Linked DNA regions of Accumulibacter sp.. The protein of the gene in region 2 interacts with the protein of the main gene of each other region in a pairwise test. Links are inferred from orthologs where the notes say so. Each region holds a gene or a part of one and is shown on either strand. Other genes may lie near its edges.

What was found.
Region 1: the proteins of hflC (region 2) and ftsH interact in binary tests that used the Escherichia coli proteins (3 or more experiments, as listed by UniProt). The link is inferred for Accumulibacter sp. from one-to-one orthologs.

What each region holds. Positions count from the first base shown.
Region 1 is NZ_JAZKUG010000001.1:492,079-501,885, forward strand. The notes cover bases 6,814-9,807. They hold ftsH (ATP-dependent zinc metalloprotease FtsH), read right to left. Parts: upstream 9,257-9,807; coding sequence 7,370-9,256; downstream 6,814-7,369. Other genes in these bases: folP (dihydropteroate synthase), read right to left, coding at 6,814-7,274; V5B60_RS02295 (RlmE family RNA methyltransferase), read right to left, coding at 9,376-9,807. In the rest of the region: peptide-methionine (S)-S-oxide reductase MsrA, read right to left, coding at 1-460; peptide-methionine (R)-S-oxide reductase MsrB, read right to left, coding at 457-963; V5B60_RS02260 (Fur family transcriptional regulator), read left to right, coding at 1,326-1,787; V5B60_RS02265 (CobW family GTP-binding protein), read left to right, coding at 1,784-2,848; V5B60_RS02270 (DOMON-like domain-containing protein), read left to right, coding at 2,993-3,586; V5B60_RS02275 (exo-beta-N-acetylmuramidase NamZ family protein), read left to right, coding at 3,586-4,797; glmM (phosphoglucosamine mutase), read right to left, coding at 4,886-6,253; more of folP, read right to left, coding at 6,474-6,813. UniProt on the Escherichia coli protein: Acts as a processive, ATP-dependent zinc metallopeptidase for both cytoplasmic and membrane proteins. Plays a role in the quality control of integral membrane proteins.
Region 2 is NZ_JAZKUG010000001.1:2,914,747-2,924,334, reverse strand. Bases 153-2,927 are described here. They hold hflC (protease modulator HflC), read right to left. Parts: upstream 2,092-2,927; coding sequence 1,213-2,091; downstream 153-1,212. Other genes in these bases: hflK (FtsH protease activity modulator HflK), read right to left, coding at 2,103-2,927; V5B60_RS13040 (DUF2065 domain-containing protein), read right to left, coding at 1,031-1,216; V5B60_RS13045 (ATP phosphoribosyltransferase regulatory subunit), read right to left, coding at 153-1,034. In the rest of the region: more of V5B60_RS13045, read right to left, coding at 1-152; more of hflK, read right to left, coding at 2,928-3,371; GTPase HflX, read right to left, coding at 3,392-4,570; RNA chaperone Hfq, read right to left, coding at 4,681-4,917; V5B60_RS13015 (hypothetical protein), read left to right, coding at 5,104-5,289; V5B60_RS13010 (sensor domain-containing protein), read right to left, coding at 5,352-8,420; V5B60_RS13005 (diguanylate cyclase domain-containing protein), read right to left, coding at 8,424-9,588.

The DNA.
Region 1 (9,807 bases), 2.4 Mb from region 2 along the record:
CGATCCGCGGCACCTTGCCGCTGGCCAACAGGGCATCCCGGCTGCTCTCGGCAGCCTTGCGCTCGACTTCGTTCTGCCAGTAGATGCCGCTGCGATACTGCGAACCGACGTCGCAGAACTGGCGGTTCCTGACGGTCGGATCGATGTGGCGCCAGAAGTGGTCCAGGAGCTGGACGTAGCTGATCCGCCGCGCGTCATAAGTGACGCGCACCGCCTCGGTATGGCCCGTGCCGCCCGCGCTGACCTGCTCATAGGTGGGGCTGGCCGTACGCCCGGCGGTATAGCCCGACTCCACCGCGATGACTCCCGGCAGCTTTTCGAAGTCCGCCTCGCTGCACCAGAAGCATCCACCGGCAAAGATCGCTGTGCGCACCTCGCCCGGCTTGGCGGCGGCCCCATCGGCCGCGGCAAGCGGACCCGCAATGAGGAGCAGCAGCACACCGACGACGGCCCGGCTCATGTGCGCAGTTCCGGCAGTTGCTCGCCGCGCGGCACGAAGCGAAGCGCCACGCCATTGTTGCAGTAGCGCTTGCCGGTTGGCTGCGGACCATCCTTGAAGACGTGCCCCTGATGCCCACCGCAGCGGCTGCAGTGATACTCGGTGCGCGGGTAGATCAGTTTGAAGTCGGTCCGCGTGGCAATCGCGCCGGGCAACGGCTGCCAGAAGCTGGGCCAGCCGGTGCCGCTGTCGTATTTCGCTGCGCTGTCGAAGAGCGGCAGGCAGCAGGCAGCACAAACGAAGGTGCCGTCGCCCTTCTCGTGGTTCAATGGACTGCTTCCGGCGCGTTCGGTGTCCTCTTCGAAGAGGACACGATAGGCGGGCAGCGGCAGCAGGGTCGCCCACTCGGCTTGCGATTTTTCGAGCCGACCGTGGTCACGAGTCGCCGCGGGACCAGCCGTCGCCTCCGGGACGATGCAGGTCGAGATGTGGTTCAACCATTTCAGTGTCTGACAACGATTCATGATGCGCTCCAACAGGACGATAAAGCAGACGGCGCCGACGACTGGAACCGGCATCGGAGAGTGTCGCGCCAGATGTACCCCGGGCCGTGCGTGATCGCAGACAAAGCTCATCGCGCGCGCACCGACGATGCTTCTTCGGCAACGACGCCGCGGCGGCAGTTCCCCGCCCGTTGCCGCTGGAGAAAGGGACGGCAGGCGCCACAGCACGGGCCACTGTCCTGACCTCTCTGCGGCCAAGCCCGCTGCCGGGCTGCCCCCATTGGTCGCCAGACGGGACCACACCTTACGCCAGATCACGCATGGCTGCCGGGCAGCTGCAACAGAGTTGCAGCTGCCCGGCAGCCATGTTCTAATTCCCGATCATGAAGCCTGCCATCATCCGCAGTGGCGAACAGCCGAGCGAAAGCGAGGCCGAGCGTGCAGCCCGTCTGATTCGCCGCGCCGGCGCCCGCGCCACGCCGGCCCGCGTTCGCGTCCTCCGCCTGCTGCGATCGGCACCGACCGCACTCAGCCACCATGAGATCGAAGAGTCCCTCGGCGATCTGGCGCTCGATCGCGTCACGCTCTACCGCGTGCTCGACTGGCTGGTCGCGACCGGGCTGGCGCACCGGAACGCGGACACGCGACGGACCTTCCGCTTTTCCGCCGCCAGCGGCAGCGAGCATTCGGCCCATACCCATTTCCGCTGCGACGGGTGCGGGCGTGTGTTCTGCCTCGACGCCGCACCGCCGCCACCCCCGATGCTGCCGGAGGGGTTCTTGCTGTCACGCATCGAACTCGATCTGCGCGGACGCTGCGCGCAGTGCGCGGGCAGCCCGCAGTGAGCGCAGTGCCGTCGCCCGAACGGGCGATTCCGGTGACCATCCTGGCTGGCTTCCTCGGTGCCGGCAAGACCACGTTGCTCAACCATCTCCTGCGGCAACCGGCGATGGCCGATGCGGCGGTGCTGATCAATGAATTCGGCGAGGTCGCGATCGACCATCACCTGGTCGACAAGGTGGACGACAACGTCCTCGTTCTCGCTTCCGGCTGCCTCTGCTGCAGCGTCCGCGGCGAGCTTGCACGCAGCCTGCGCGACCTGTTCATGCGCCGCCTGCGGCGCGAGATCCCTACCTTCTCCCGCGTCCTGATCGAAACCACCGGGTTGGCCGATCCGGCGCCGGTACTGTACACGCTGCTCGAGGATTTCTTCATCGCCGAGCGCTTTCGCATCGATGGCGTCGTGACGGCAGTCGACGCGACCCATGCGAACCGCCAGCTGGGACGCCATTTCGAGGCCGTGCGGCAAGTGGCGATGGCCGATCGCCTGTTGTTGACCAAGTGTGACCTGGCCGAGCCGGCTGAGCTCGCCACCCTGGCGCGACGACTGCGCCGGGCGAACCCCGGCGCACCGCAGATCGAGGTCGCGCACGGCCACATTGATGCCGGGCAGGTACTCGGCTGCGGGCTCTACGACCCCGCTGGCAAGACAGCCGACGTCCGGCGCTGGCTGGCCGAGGAGAAGGTCAAGGCGGAACACGACGCCTGGCGGCAGGATCTGCACGTCCATGACGTCAATCGCCATGACGCACTGGTTCATTCCTTCGTCCTGCGCTTCGCCGAGCCCTTCGCTTGGCCGGACTTCAGTGAAGCGATCGATGTCCTGCTCGCCACCTGTGGTGACCGCATCCTGCGCGTCAAGGGCCTCGTCGCTGTCGCCGACGAGGTCGGGCCACGCGTCGTGCAGTGTGTGCAGCACATGCGCTATCCGGCAGCATCACTGCCCGAATGGCCGGACGACGACCGGCAGAGCAGGCTGGTGTTCATCGTCCGGGCGCTCGAGCGACAGATCATAGATCAGGCCTTCATCATGTTCTGTGGCACCCCGGCAAAAGGAGAAGTGTGACCGGCAGCAGATGATCCGTCGGCAGCCCACGGCGGAAGGTGGCGGCTTCGGTCACGATGGTCAGCGAGCGTGCGCGCACCCCGTCGCGACAGCCCGCACAGAGAGTAGAATCCTGGCTCCTGCCGATCCGTCACAGGATCTCCGATGCCGATCAACGAATTCCCGCTGACCCTGCTCTGCCACCCGGCGACGCCGGCGCCCGTGGTGCGATCGGTCGAAGCCCGGGCAGAACGCACCGCCAGCGGCGACCTGGTGCTGGCCTATCGGCTGCGCGGTGACATGGTGCGCCTGCGAATCCCGCCACCAACGGCTCCCCGGCGTGCCGATGGCCTCTGGGAACACAGCTGCTTCGAGGCCTTCACCGGCATCGCGGGCGAGACTGCGTATCAGGAGTTCAACTTCTCGCCGTCCGGCGAGTGGGCGAGCTACGCGTTCGCCGGCTACCGCCAACCGATAGCCGTGGCCATACCGCTACCGGCACCGCGGCTGACCGCCAGGCTGTCTGCCGGCCGCCTCGAAGTCGAGGTGTTGATCGCCGCTGCTGCCTTGCCGGCGAATGCCGCCGCGGCGACCCTGCAGATCGGCCTCGCCGCGGTCATCGAGGCGGCCGATGTCGTCGACGGCAGCCACAGTTACTGGGCACTGCACCATCCGGCTGATCTGCCCGATTTTCATCATCGCGACGGCTTCCGCCTCGAACTCGCCCCGGCAAGCCGATCCGCCCGAAGGGATTCCTGATGCCCGCGTTCCTCTCCGGCCTCGACCGTTTGCTCGGCGACAGCGACCTGCGGCAACCCCTGCGCGGCCGCCGGCTGGCGCTGCTCGCCCACCCGGCATCGGTCAGCGCCGACATGACGCATGCGCTCGACGCGCTCGCAGCGCTGGACGATGTGCGGCTGACGGCCGCCTTCGGACCGCAGCACGGATTGCGCGGCGACAAGCAGGACAACATGGTCGAGTCGGCCGAGTTCTTCGATCCGCAGCACGGAATCCCGGTCTTCAGCCTGTACGGCACGGTCCGACGTCCAACATCGCAAATGATGTCGAGCTTCGACCTCCTGCTGGTCGACCTGCAGGATGTGGGCTGCCGCATCTACACCTTCATCACCACCCTGCTGTACGTTCTCGAGGCGGCCGCCTCGCATGGCAAGGAAGTGTGGATCCTGGACCGCCCGAACCCCGTCGGGCGGCCGGTTGAAGGATTGCTGCTGCGCCCTGGGTGGGAGAGCTTCGTCGGCGCCGGACCGCTGCCGATGCGCCATGGCCTGACGATGGGCGAACTCGCCTGCTGGTTCATCCGCCGGTTCGAACTCGAACTGGACTGCACGGTCATCCGGATGCAGGGCTGGGCGCCCGACGCGGCACCTGGCTACGGATGGCCGACTGGCCAGCGCAGCTGGATCAACCCGAGCCCCAATGCCGCCAGTCTGGCGATGGCGCGCTGTTATGCCGGCACGGTGATGCTCGAGGGCAGCTCGCTTTCCGAGGGTCGCGGCACGACCCGCCCGCTGGAGCTGTTTGGCGCACCGGATCTCGACGCTCGCCGGCTGATCGCCGGCATGCATTCGCTGGCACCCGCCTGGCTGCAAGGCTGCCGGCTGCGCGAGTGCTGGTTCGAGCCGACCTTCCACAAACACGCCGGGCAGCTGTGCCACGGTGTCCAGATCCACGTCGACGACAGCGCCTACCGGCACCACGGTTTCCGTCCCTGGCGCTTGCAGAGCCTCGCCTTCAAGGTGCTGCGGCGATTGCAGCCGGACTACCCGCTATGGCGGGACTTTCCCTACGAGTACGAAACGGATCGGCTGGCGATCGACCTGATCAACGGCTCGCCCGCGCTGCGACAGTGGGTCGATGACCCGACGGCCACGCCCGACGACCTTGATTCCCTCAGCCGCGCTGACGAGGACGCGTGGCTGCAGATGCGGCAGGACTTCCTGCTTTACTGAGAGTCACTGGCGAGGCTGCGCGCACGATGGCTGCGCCGCCGCGGCATCGCCAACCGTGCTCGTCGGGGCTCTCGCCCCCGACAGCAGGCTACGACGAGACCGCTTCGCGCACGGCCGCAGCGAGCGTCTCGGCAGCGCTGTTGACCAGCAACGGATCCTGCCCTTCGACCATCACTCGCAACAGAGGCTCGGTTCCGGAGGCGCGCAGCAGGACCCGTCCGTGCCCCTGCAACTCGCGCTCCACCGTGGTGCGGGTGGCCGCGATCAGCGGGTGCTCCTGCCAGGGGAATCCCTTGCTCAACGCGACGTTGATCAGCTTCTGCGGATACAGCCGCAGACAGCCCAGCAACTGCTGCAGATCGCCGCCCTCCTCGCGTAGCGCGCACAACACCTGCAGTGCAGAGACGATGCCATCGCCGGTCGTGTGCCGATCAAGACACAGGATGTGTCCCGAGTTCTCGCCACCATAAAGCCAGCCCTTCTGCCGCAGCAGGTCCATGACGTAGCGGTCGCCGACGGCCGCGCGGGCAAACGGAACCTTGAGTTCGCCGAATGCATGTTCCAGAGCCAGATTGGTCATCAGCGTGCCGACGACTCCGGCAACCGCTCCTTGCCGCAATCGGCTGCGCACGACGGCAAACAGCAGCTGGTCGCCATCGTAGACCTGGCCCAGCGAATCGACCATGATCAAGCGGTCCGCGTCACCATCGAGGGCAATGCCGATGTCGGCCGCCTGCGCCAAGACCGCCCTCGACAGAGCTCCAGGAGCGGTCGCGCCTACATCCTGATTGATGTTCAGGCCATTCGGTTCGGTACCGATGCTGCTGACTTCTGCCCCCAGCTCATGGAAGACATGCGGCGCGAGATGATAGGCAGCACCGTTGGCGCAATCGACGACGATCTTCAGTCCGCGCAGGTCCATCTCGAATGGGAAGGTGCCCTTGCAGAACTCGATGTAGCGCCCGTCGGCGTCGCCGATCCGACGCGCCCGCCCGAGACCGGCGGAGGGAACACAGGTCAGCGGTTCGTCGAGGGCCGCCTCGATCTCGAGTTCCAGATCATCGGGCAGCTTGCTTCCGTTCGCCGCGAAGAACTTGATCCCGTTGTCGTAGTACGGGTTGTGCGACGCGGAAATGACGATGCCCGCCTGCAGGCGCAGGGCGCGAGTGAGGTAGGCAATCGCCGGCGTCGGCATCGGCCCGACCAGACAGACATCGACCCCGGCGGCGGAAAACCCGGCTTCGAGAGCCGCCTCCAGCATGTAGCCCGAGATCCGGGTGTCTTTGCCAATCAGTACCGCTGGCCGGTCGCCCGGCTTGGCATGGCTGCGCGTACTGTCGCGTGCGGCCAGGACCCGTCCGGCCGCATGTCCCAGGCGCATGACGAACTCGGGCGTGATCGGTGCCTCGCCGACGCGCCCGCGGACGCCATCGGTGCCAAAATACTTTCTCGTCACGACTTTCTCTCCCCTTGAGCACAGGCGCCGAGTGGCACCCGTCACGCAAATGACATTCTACCCACAGGCCGGCCAGGCGGATCGCCAAATAGCGCACATAGACTGCAGGTGGCGCTGCCGCCCATGGCGATGCACGTCCCGCGGCTGCCGTCCCGGACTACAGCCGCTTGCGACCCGAGGTCGCCCGGGCAACCCACAGGGACTGCCGGAGTGATGCGCGTCAAGCTGCCGCCGCCGACCTCGGCGCATCGGTGCCGCGCGCCGCCTGCCAGACCGCCAGCGCATCGCGCGTTTCGGCCACATCGTGCACCCTCAGGACACGCGCCCCACGCTCGACAGCCACCACCGCGGCGGCGATGCTGGCCGCAAGGCGCTCGCCGAGCGGGCGCCCGGTGATGGCGCCAAGCATCGACTTGCGCGAGAGGCCGGCCAGCACAGGCAGACCGTCGCTGGCCAGTTGCTCGAGAGCGCGCAGCAGGTCGAGGTTGTGCTGCAGGGTCTTGCCGAAGCAGAAGCCCGGGTCGAGCAGGAGACGATCGTCGCTGATCCCGGCCTCCCTCGCCGCCCGTACCCGGCACCGCAGGAACTCCCGCACCTCGGCGACGACATCGCGGTACGAGGGCTGCCGCTGCATGGTCAGCGGTTGCCCCTGCATGTGCATCAGGCAGACCGCGCAGTCGCTCTCTGCTACCGCCTCCATGGCTCCCGGCATGCACAAGCCATGGATGTCATTGATCATCGACGCGCCGTGCCGCAGTGCCGCCCGCATCACCTCCGGCTTGTAGGTATCGACCGAGATGGGTACGCCACAGCCGGCGAGTCCCGCAAGTACCGGCAGGAGCCGATGCAGTTCGTCCTCTGCCGTCACCGGTAGCGCTCCGGGACGGGAGGATTCGGCACCGAGATCGAGCAGATCGGCGCCGGCGTCGATCTGCCGCTGGGCCTGCGCCACCGCCGCTGCAGTGTCGCCGGCAAGCCCATCTCCCGAGAAGGAATCGGCCGTCAGGTTCACGATGCCCATGAGCAATGGGCGATCGACGGCGAGTCGAAAGGATCCGCAACGCAGCATGCAGCAGCCTGGCTGATCAGCCGAACGAGAACGAGAGCGCTCTCGGTTCAGGCGGGTGCCGGTGGCGCGCTCGGCGCTGCATCCGGCGCATTGTGGTCGCTCTTGTTGGCCGGCGGCAACTGTGTCTGCTTTGGCGGACGCGGCGGCTTGCCCTGCATGACGTCATTGATCTGATCGGCGTCGATCGTCTCAAGTTCGAGCAACGCCGACGCCATCGCCTCGACCTTGTCGCGGTGCTCCTCGAGCAGGCGGCGAGCGAGGGCGTACTGCTCGTCGATGATGCGGCGGATCTCGCGATCGACCTTTTCCATCGTCGCTTCCGACATGTTCTTGTGCGTTGTCACCGATCGTCCGAGGAAAACCTCGCCTTCATTCTCGCCATACACCATCGGCCCCAGTGCATCCGACATGCCGTAGCGGGTGACCATGTCGCGTGCCATCTGCGTCGCGCGCTCGAAATCGTTCGAGGCGCCGGTCGTCATCTGGTTCATGAACAGCTCTTCGGCAATCCGACCGCCAAAGAGAACGGCGATCCGACTCATCAGATAGATGCGGTCGTAGGCGTAGCGATCCTCCTCCGGCAACTGCATCGTCAACCCGAGGGCACGCCCACGCGGAATGATCGTCACCTTGTGTACCGGGTCCGACTTCGGCATGAGTTTGGCGACCACGGCGTGCCCCGCCTCATGGTAGGCCGTGTTGCGCCGCTCGTCCTCGTTCATCACCATGCTGCGCCGCTCCGCGCCCATCATGATCTTGTCCTTGGCCTTCTCGAAGTCCTCCATGTCCACCAGACGCTTGTTGCCGCGCGCGGCGAAAAGCGCCGCCTCATTGACCAGATTGGCAAGGTCGGCACCAGAAAAACCTGGGGTTCCACGGGCGATGATGTCCGCCTTGACATCCGGCGACAGCGGCACCTTGCGCATGTGCACCACCAGGATCTGTTCGCGACCCCGGATGTCAGGCAGCGGAACGACCACTTGGCGATCGAAGCGACCCGGTCGCATCAGAGCGGGGTCCAGAACGTCCGGTCGGTTGGTCGCAGCAATGACGATCACCCCGACACTGCCTTCGAAACCGTCCATCTCGACGAGCATCTGGTTCAGCGTCTGCTCGCGCTCGTCGTTGCCACCACCGAGGCCTGCACCACGCTGGCGACCGACGGCATCGAGCTCATCGATGAAGATGATGCAGGGCGCATGCTTCTTCGCATTCTCGAACATGTCGCGAACGCGCGCCGCGCCCACGCCGACGAACATCTCGACGAAATCCGAGCCGGAAATCGAGAAGAAGGGAACCTTGGCTTCGCCGGCAATCGCCTTCGCCAGCAACGTCTTGCCGGTGCCCGGGTTGCCGACGAGCAGGACGCCCTTCGGGATGCGCCCACCAAGCTTCTGGAACTTGGACGGGTCGCGCAGGAAATCGACGAGTTCCGACACCTCCTCCTTCGCCTCGTCGCAACCGGCGACGTCGGCAAAGGTGATGGTGTTGGACGACTCATCGAGCAGGCGCGCCTTGCTCTTGCCGAACGAGAAGGCCCCGCCACGACCACCGCCCTGCATCTGGCGCATGAAGAAGATCCAGACGCCGATCAGCAGCAGCATCGGGAACCAGCTGACGAAAATGCTCATCAGGAAGGACTGCTCTTCCTCCGGCTTGGCCTCGATCTTGACGCCATGCTTCAGCAGATCGGAGACCATCCAGAGATCCGGCGGCGCATAGCTCGTCAACTTGCGCCCATCGGTCGTCGTTGCCTTGAGCACGCGCCCCTCGATGACCACCTTGGCGATGTTTCCCTTGCCCACCTCCTCGATGAACTGGGAGTACTCCATCGACTGCTGGGCCACCTGGCGATTGTTGAACTGGTTGAAGACGGTCATCAGGACGAGACCGATCACCAGCCAGACTGCCAGATTCTTGAACATGTTATTCAATACGTCACCTCTTCATCCTGCCCGCACAGCCGTTCCCGAGACGCCCCGCCGTGGATGCGGAATTGCATTCTAAACCGATTCCCAGCCGGACGATCAAGCATTACGCCGCCAAGCTCCCGTCAGGCTTGCAGGCCCCGGCCGAGAAGATACACCTCCCGACTGCGATCCCGCGAGGCATCCGGCTTGCGCAGGCACACCCGCCTGAAGGTCTGCCGCATGCGGACGAAAAAATCGTCGAAGCCCAGACCCTGGAACACTTTGACCAGCAGACAGCCCTCCGGTTGCAGCCATTGGCTCGCGAAATCGAGAGCCAGTTCCGACAGGTGCATGCCCTGTGCCTGATCACACAGGCTGATACCCGAGATATTGGGCGACATGTCGCAGAGTACAAGTCCCGCTCGCTCCTGTTTCAACAGTCCCCGCAGGCGGTCGAGAACCTCCGTTTCGCGAAAATCGCCCGGCAGGAAGACGACTCCGGGCAGCGGCTCCATCGGCAGGATATCGACCGCGATGACCTGACCCCGCCCCTGCTGGCGCTTCGCGACCACCTG
Region 2 (9,588 bases):
GCGCGCAGCGCGGCGATCGCCTGCGCCAGGGTGCTGCCTGCCGCCGCGCACGGGGCGAGGATCGCGCCCGGCTGAGGCGAGCTTGCCCGCAGCCGGGCCAGCTCGCGCAGGTCGAGCGAGAAACCGGTCGCCGGCCGCGCTCGGCCAAAGACACTGCCGACGCCGTCGTAACGGCCGCCACGGGCGATCGCCGTCGAGTAGCCCGGGCAATAGGCGGCGAAGACGACACCATTGTGATAGTGGTACCCTCGCAGGTCGGCGAGATCGAAGGAAAGTGGCAGATCGGGGAGCGAGACCTGCAATTCCTGCAGCGTCGCCAACGCGGCGACGATCCCCGGCAAGGGGGGCAGTTCCCGCCTCGCGCGAGCCAGGATGTCGACGTCGCCGTAGAGTTCCGGCAGCACGAGCAGTGCGCTGCGCCAGGGCTCGTCGAGACGGCGGCAGGTGTCGGCCAGACCGGGCAGATCCTTGCCCTGCAGCAACAGCAGCAGGGTCGCTTCGAGTTCGCCGTCGACACAGGCGGCTGCGGCCAGGGCGCGAAAGACGGCGACATGGCCAAGGTCGATGCGCGCCGCGCTGACCTCGGCCGCGGCCAGCGTGGCGGCCATCAGCCGAATGACCTCACGGTCGGCAGCGACGCCGGCGTGACCGTAGAGCTCGGCCCCGAGCTGTATCGGCTCGCGGCTGGCACCGAGCGCCGCGGGCAGCGTGTGCAGCACGCTGTCGCAATAGCACAGGCGGGTGACACCCTGCCGGTTGAGCAGATGGGCGTCGATCCGCGCCACCTGCGGCGTCATGTCGGCCCGCACGCCGAGGGTGCGGCCGGAGAGCTGATCGACGAGCTTGAAGGTGCGCAACCGCAGATCCTGGCCGGAGCCGGTGAGCAGCGACTCGAGATGCTCGAGCAACGGCGGCAGGACCAGTTCGTAGCCATGCACGCGAAACAGGTCGAGCAGCCGGCGGCGCATGGTCTCGATGCGCGCGGCCTCGGCCGGCAGGGCGTCGGCGATGTGCTCGGGCAGCAGCCAGTTCATCGGAAGATCATCAACAGCACCAGCCCGACGAGCATCGAGGTCAGCCCGACGAAACGGATCTGCCCATCGCTGAAGCGGATGAGGCGACGGAAGGTCTCGCGCCAGGTGGATGGGGCGACGAAGGGTAGCAGTCCCTCGACCACCAGCATCAGGGCCAGCGCCAGCAGCAGGTTGTCGATCATTTGCCGGCTTTGTCGCCGCCGCGGCCCATGCTCTTCATGTACTTGAAGAAATCCGAATTCGGCTCGACGACGATCACGTCGTTCTTGCCCTTGAAGCTGTTGCGGTAGGCTTCGAGACTGCGATAGAAAGCGTAGAAGTCGGGATGGTTCTCGAAGGCCTGGGCGTAGATCGCGGTCGCTCGGGCATCGCCCTCACCCTTCATCTTCTGCGCATCGCGATAGGCTTCGGCAACGATCACCTCGCGCTGCTTGTCGGCGTCGGCACGAATCTTCTCCGCTTCGGCAAAGCCCTGTGAACGCAGTTCGTTGGCCACCCGCTTGCGCTCGGCGTCCATCCGGCGGTAGACCGAATCGCTGACGTCGCTCGGCAGTTCGACCCGCTTGACGCGCACGTCGACGATCTGGACGCCGATCTTGCGTGCGTCGAGGTCGGCCTTCTCGCGCATCTGCTCCATGATCTTGTTGCGCTCACCCGAAACGACATCATGCACGGTCCGCTTGCCGAACTCCTCGCGCAGGCCGGCATTGACGGTCTGTGACAAGCGCGTCTTGGCACGCCCCTCGTCGCCGGCCACCGAGATGTAGTAGAGCTTGGGATCGACGATGCGCCACTTCGTGAAGGAGTCGACCAGGACGTTCTTCTTTTCCGAAGTGATGAAACGCTCCGGCTCGGGATTGTCGAGCGTCAGGATGCGACGGTCGAAGTAGCGCACGTTCTGGATCAGTGGCCACTTGAAGTACAGTCCGGGCTCCTCGATCACTTCGCGAATCTCGCCGAGCTGGAAGACGATCGCGCTTTGCCGCTGGTCGACCGTGAAGATGGTCGCACCGAGCAGGACGAGGACCGCAACGAACGTGCCGACGATGAAGTTCATTCCGCCTTTCATCAGCGGGCCTCCCGATCACGCTGACGCAGCGTCTCGCGCGAACGCGTATCGCCCTTCTCGACGACCTGCGGCGGCACTTCGTTGGACACCGCAGGCGACGGCCGCGATGGCTGCGGCGCTTCCGGAGCGCCGCCGGCAGGCGCCGCCGCCACTGCTCCGGCCGCCTGCATCAGTTTGTCGAGCGGCAGGTAGAGCAGATTGCCCTGCCCCTTGGCATCCACCAACACCTTGCTGGTGTTCGAATAGACCTGCTGCATGGTTTCGAGATACATCCGGCTGCGTGTCACCTCCGGTGCCTTGGCATACTCGCTGACGATCTGCCGGAAGCGGCTGGCATCACCCTCGGCGCTGAGGGTGACGCGCTTCTGGTAACCCTCCGCTTCCTCGAGCAGCCTCGCTGCCGTGCCGCGAGCCTTCGGAATCACGTCGTTGGCGTAGGCCTGGCCCTCGTTCTTCTGCCGCTCGCGGTCCTGCGACGCCTTGACCGCATCGTCGAACGCCGCTTGCACCTGTTCCGGCGGCTGTGCGTTCTGCATCGTCACCTTGGAAATCAGGATGCCGGTCTGGTAACGATCGAGGATCTCCTGCATCAGCTTCGCCGCCACCGCGGCAATCTGCTCGCGCCCCTCGTAGAGCACGAAATCCATCCGGTTCTTGCCGACGATCTCGCGGATGGCCGTTTCCGCCACCTGCATGACGGAGTCGTCGGGATTGCGATTGTTGAAGACGTAGTCGACCGGATCGTTGAGGAACCACTGAACCGCAAACTGGATGTTGATGATGTTCTCGTCGTCGGTGAGCATCAGTGCTTCCTTGAGCACCTTGTTCTTCTCACTGCCACGGTAGCCGATCTCGACCGTGCGCACGCCGGAAACGTTGACCAGTTCATGCGACTGGATCGGATACGGCAGCCGCCAACGCAGGCCGGGGTCGGTACTCTCCTTGTAGCGACCGAACTGCAGCACCAGCCCGCGCTGCGAGGCGTCCACGATGTAGAAACCACTCGCCAGCCAGACGACGACGACGAGCGCCAGCAGCAGACCGATGCCACCACCGAGAAAACGCGGGTTGAATTGTACCGGCGGCCGATCGCCACCCCGATCACCGCCGCGATCGCCACCACCGCCGCGCTTGCCGTCGAATATCCCCGACAGGCGGCGATTGAGGTCGCGCCACAACTGCTCGAGGTCCGGTGGCCCTTGGTTGGGGCGACGGCCGCCGCCATCATCACCGCCGCGGTTGCCCCACTGCGGGTCATTCAGCGACATCAACACGCCAAGGCTAGAAATCATGGGGAACCATCCGAATCAAGATGCTTATCCACAGCCTGCAGGACCGCCGCACCAGAAGCGCCCCGGCTGGTCCCGCCCGTCTTCAACAGAGCGATCTCGGCCAGCGCTGCGCGCAGCAGGGGCAGCCCCTGACCGCCGATGGCGCTGACGCGAACGCGCCGGATTCTACCATACTCGTCCCGCTCGACCGAAGGCGGCAGGCCGGTGAGATCAAGCTTGTTGAGCACCATCAGTTGCGGCACGCCAGCCGCCCCGATCTCGACCAGCACCTGGTTGACGTCCGCCACCTGGTCGTCGCGCGCCGGACTCGCCGAGTCGACGACGTGCAACAACAGGTCCGCCTCCGCCGTTGCCTCGAGTGTCGCATGGAAGGCCGCAACCAGCGAATGCGGCAGCTTGCGGATGAAACCGACGGTATCCGAAAGAACGATGTGCCCTGCCTCAGGCAACCAGAGCTTGCGTGTCGTCGTGTCGAGCGTGGCGAACAACTGGTCTGCGGCATAGACGCCGGCATGCGTCAACGCATTGAACAGGGTCGACTTGCCGGCGTTGGTATAGCCGACGAGCGAGACATTCAGCAGTTCGCCGCGTGCCCGCGCCTTGCGCTGCACCCCGCGTTGGCGCTCGAGGCGGGCCAGGCGTCCCTTGAGCGTGCGCACGCGGATGCCGAGCAGGCGGCGGTCGGTCTCGAGCTGCGTCTCACCCGGGCCGCGCAGGCCGATGCCGCCCGTCTGCCGCTCGAGGTGGGTCCAGCCACGCACCAGACGGGTTGCCAGATGCTCGAGCTGCGCCAGTTCGACTTGCAGCTTGCCCTCGGAACTCTTCGCCCGCTGCGCGAAGATGTCGAGAATGAGGCTGGTCCGGTCGATGACGCGGCACTGCAACGCCCGCTCCAGGTTGCGCTCCTGGGCAGCACTCAGTTCATGGTTGAAGATCACCAGTTCGGCCGCATGCGCCGCCAGCTCGGCTGCGATCGCCTCGACCTTGCCCTTGCCGGCATAGGTCGCCGCATCGGGAGCATGTCGGCGACCCTGCACGACCGCGCACACTTCGGCACCTGCCGACCTCGCCAGCAGACAGACTTCTTCGATCTGCTCGGCGAGATCATCGCCGCCGAAGTCGAGCTGAACGATGATCGCGCGCTCGACGCCGGACCGGCGTTCAGCTCCCGCCATTGTGGTGCGCCGACGTCAACAGGCGGGCACTGCCAGGCATTCCCCGTCCGGTCGCACGCGCACGGCGACGCGCAGCCGGATGGCTGCGTGCCAGCACGACGACAGACCGCTCACCCCTCGTCGGTCTCGTGCTGCAGGGTGATCGGCCGCGACGGCACGACCGTCGAGATGGCGTGCTTGTACACCATCTGGGTGACCGAGTTCTTGAGCAGGACGACATACTGATCGAAGGAATCGATCTGTCCCTGCAATTTGATGCCGTTTACGAGGTAAATCGAAACCGGTACGCGCTCGCGCCGCAGCGTGTTGAGAAACGGGTCTTGTAGGAGTTGCCCTTTGTTTGTCATCCTTGAAGCTCCATCCTGATGGGGTTTGCGTTGTTGAGGTTCGAGAATAATTGATTTTCTCGCCGCATGCCAGCGCGGGCGAGACAATCGATGACGCGGCGCCGCCGGCCTGGGCTTTCAGCACTTCCTTTGCGGCACGGTCACGGGTAGCATGACTGCCACTCAACCACCCGCGAGGCAATGCGCATGGACCTGGAAACCATCGACTGGGGTGCCGTCGCCCTCGGCATCAGTGTCGCTGCCGGACTGCTGTGGGGCCTGGTTTTCTTTCTGCGGCAGAACCGAAAGGATCTCGAAAGCCTCAATCGGACGCTGCGCGACGAGAGCGACGAGAGCGACCAGGCCGGGGACAACCCGCCAGGTTCGACCTGAAAACCACACGCCCGAGCCAGTCGGCCGCCAACCGTCAGCGACGCCCGCAGCAGGGTACCGGATCAGTGGCGCTCGAGGAAGGCCTCGAAGTCGGCCAGCGGCAACGGCCGGCTGAACAGATAGCCTTGATAGGCGTGACAGCCGTGCCCCGCCAGGACGTCGCGCTGGGCGACCGTCTCGACACCCTCGGCGATCACCTCCAGGCCGAGGCTGTGCGCCAGCGCGACGACCGTGCGTGCGATCGCCTCGTCATTGGCGTCGCTGAGCAGATCGCGGACGAATGACTGGTCGATCTTCAACTGGTCGAGCGGCAACCGCTTGAGGTACGACAGCGACGAGTAGCCGGTGCCGAAGTCGTCGAGCGAGAAGCCGACTCCGCGCGCCTTCAACGCAGCCATCTTGGCGATGATGTCCTGCACGTTGTCGAGCAGCATGCTCTCGGTGAGTTCCAACTTGAGGTTGCGGGGACTGGCACCAGCCGCGTCGAGAGCGGCCAGCACCTGGTCGACGAAGTTCGGCTGCCGCAACTGGCGTGCGCTGACGTTGACCGAAAGCGAAAATTGCGACAGGCCTGCCCTTGCCGACCAGACTGCGATCTGAGCACAGGCGGTCTGCAGGACCCACTGGCCCAGAGGAAGGATCAACCCGGTTTCTTCGGCGATGGGGATGAACTCGCCCGGCGAGACCAGGCCGCGCTGCGCGTGTTGCCAGCGCAGCAGCGCCTCGGCGCCGAGCAGCCGGCCATCCAGGCCGACCTGCGGCTGATAACAGAGGAAGAACTCGCCCGCCTGCAGCGCCTGCCGCAGATCCCGCTCGAGTGCAGCGCGTGCGCTGACCACCGCCTGCATCCGGGGATCGAAGAAGCGCAGGGTGTTGCGTCCCATCGCCTTGGCCTCGTACATCGCCAGATCGGCCCTCTTCATCAGTTCGTCGATGTCATCCTGTTGTCCGTCGAAGAGCGTCACGCCGACACTCGGCGTGTTGTGGTACTCGTGCTCGCCGAGATCGTACGGCCGGTTGAGAACGGCGAGGATCTTTTCGCCAACGATCCGGCACTGGCTTGCCGCATCCTCCTTCCGCGCTCCGAGGTCCTCTAGCATGACCACGAACTCGTCGCCCCCCAGACGGGCAACGGTATCGCGTTCCCGCACACAGTCGCTCAGCCGGCGGGCAACCTGCTGCAGCAGGAGGTCCCCCTTTTGGTGGCCGAGCGTGTCGTTGAGCGTCTTGAAGTTGTCGAGGTCGATGAACAGCAGGGCGCCCTGTCGATTCCGACGCGCGCTTGCCGCCATGGCGATGCGCAGGCGGTCATGCAACAGGCGCCGGTTCGGCAGGCTGGTCAGCGCATCGTAGAAGGCGAGTTGCTTGATCTCCTCCTGCGTCGCCTTGCGCAGTGTGATGTCGGTGAGCATCGAGACGTAATGGGTGACCCGGCCGTGGCTGTCGTTAACCGCCGAAATCGTCAGCCACTCGGGATAGATCTCGTCATTCTTGCGCCGGTTCCAGATCTCGCCCTGCCAGGCGCCGGTACGCGCCAGACTCTCGCGCATGGCCGCGTAGAAGAGCGCGTCGTGACGGCCCGAACGCAGGAGTCTGGGCGTCTGCCCGACTGCTTCGGCGGCACTGTAGCCGGTGATGGTGGTGAAGGCCTGGTTGACGCGCAGGATGATCCCGTCGGCGTCGGTGATGAACATCCCCTGCTCCGACTCGAATGCGGTAGCGGCGATCCGCTCCCACTGCTCGGCCTGGCGACGATCGGTGATGTCATGTGACACGACGACGATGCGTCGTGGCTGCCCCTGCTGATCCCGGATCACCCGGCCGACGGAGTGCATGTGCCTGACGCCGCCATCCCGCCGCAGCAGCCGGTACTCGATCGCCTGCCCGGCACCGCTGCGCACCGTCTGGCGAAAGACCTCCTGCACCCGCTCCCTGTCGTCGGGATGGATGTCGGCAAAGGAGTCGGTGCCGGGAAGTTCGCTGGTGTCACCAAAGAACTGCCGGTACGAAGGACTGTTGTAGAGCCGGCGCCCCTGCAGGTCGAGGACGGCGATGTGCTCGCCGATGCTCTCCGAAATCAGCTGAAAGAACTCCTTCTGCTCACGCAGCGATGCTTCCAGCTCCTTCCTCTCGGTGATGTCCTGGGTCGTCCCGAGGCTGCGCACCGCCCGGCCATCCGCGCCAAACTCTACTTCCGCCCGCTGCGCCACCCAGCGCACGCCGCCGTCGGTGATGATGCGCAACTCGCTGTCGAAGGGCTCCCCACGAAGTGCCGCCTCGGTGTACTGCTGCAGGCTGCCACGATCATCCGGATGTACCAGCTTCATGAACCCGGCCAAGCTACCGGTCGAGCCCTCCGGCACGCCAAAGATGCGACAGGCCTCTGCCGACAGGCGAATCGTGCCGCTCGACAAGTCGTAGATCCAGCTGCCGACATGCGCCACCCGCTGTGCCCGACGCAGTTCGGCGGCGTTCGCCAGCAGTTCGGCGCTGCGTTGCTCGAGATCCTGGCCGAGGCGCCGCACGTCGGCGATCCGCCTCTGGTACGCGCGGCGGAGGAAGCGGATCAGCAGCAGCGCGACGACGATCGCCGCCAGCTGGATCAGGGCAAGCATCATTGCCGGCGTCGGTGGCTGAGGTGGCAACCAGTGCAGCAGCTCAGCCAGCAGCAAGGCACTGACCAACACGCCGGTCAAGGTGGCCAGAGCGAGCGCTGCCCACCCTCCTAGAAGCCAGCCACCGGTGATGATCAGAAGCGGATAGAGGATCACCAGCGAGCCACGCAAGCCGCCATAGGACAGGGTGATGCCGACGACAGCAAGCCAGGTGCCCCAGACGAGGACGGCGAGGGAAGCGCGCAGGTTCCCGACCGCGAGAAAGCGCAGCGTCGCAGCCGCGACGACGATCAAGGCAGCCGGTCCGAGCGAGCGCAGAGGCTGCTCCGGAATCAGCAGCAGAATGGTTGCAAGCACTCCGCAGGCCGTGAGCAGGATCGCCCAGCCCGTATATTTCAGGAAGGCGATCGACGGCGCCCAGTACAGCGGCTGATCATCGTCACCACCGACAGGGGCGGTCGCCGGCGCGGGCGAGCGGTTCTCTTCTGCACGGCTCGCCGATTTGCTGACTGCCACGCGTCAGGCTCCCGCAGCTTCGGTCACTACCCGGAAGAACCGGTAGCAGTTGCGCCCGGCCTTCTTCGCGTAATACATCGCCGTATCGGCATTCTTCAGCAACTGGCCGACGTCCTCGCCGTGCTGCGGGTAGACGGTGATGCCGATGCTGACCGAGATGGCGATCGCGTGCGGACCGATCAGGAAGGGCCGCCTGAGTGCCGCCAGTACCTTGTTGGCGACCAGAACGGCATCCATCGCCCGTTCGAGCTGCGCCAGCAGGATCACGAACTCGTCGCCACCGAGACGCGCCACGGTATCCGTTTCGCGCGGCACACAGGATTTCAGGCGCAGGGCCACCTCCTGCAGCAACAGGTCGCCGACGTCGTGCCCGAGCGTGTCATTGACCGGCTTGAACTGGTCGAGATCGAGGAACATCAGGGCAAGCGTCGCCCGGTCCCGGCGCACCTGCGCCAGCGCCTGCGCCAGGCGATCGCTGAGCAGCGCGCGATTCGGCAGATCGGTGAGCTGATCATGGTGGGCGAGGTGCTGGACGCGCTCCTCGCTTGCCTTGCGCTCAGAGATGTCCTGCTTGATGGCGACGAAGTGCTGGATGCGGCCGTTGATGTCGGTCACCGGCGAGATCGTCAGCGCTTCGTCATAGAGGCTGCCGTCCTTGCGCCGGTTGACGAGCTCGCCGCTCCAGACCCGTCCGTCGAGAATCGTCTCCCACATGCGCTGATAGAACTCTTGGTCCTGCTGGCCGGCGTTGAGCATTTCGCTCGGCCTGGTTCCCACGGCGTCTGCCAGGCTGATGCCGGTCATCCGGGTGAACGCCGGGTTGGCCCACACCACCGTCGCATCGACATCGGTGATGACGATGCCGTTGGCGGCGGAGTTCAGCGCCGCCTCGAACAGGCGCAGGCGTGACTCGAGCTTCTGGCGCACGACGGCATGCCGGATCGCACGCCCAAGCCCGTCATGTTCGAACTGTCCCTTGACCAGGTAATCCTGCGCGCCGGCCTCCAGAGCCGCCGCCGCCAACTGATGGTCGTCGGCCCCGGTGAGGACGATGATCGGTACGTCGGGCACCACCGAGCGCATCATCTGCACCGTCGCGATCCCAGCCGAATCGGGCAGCGAGAGGTCGAGCAGGACGACATCGGGTCTGGCGGCCGTCGCCATGCGC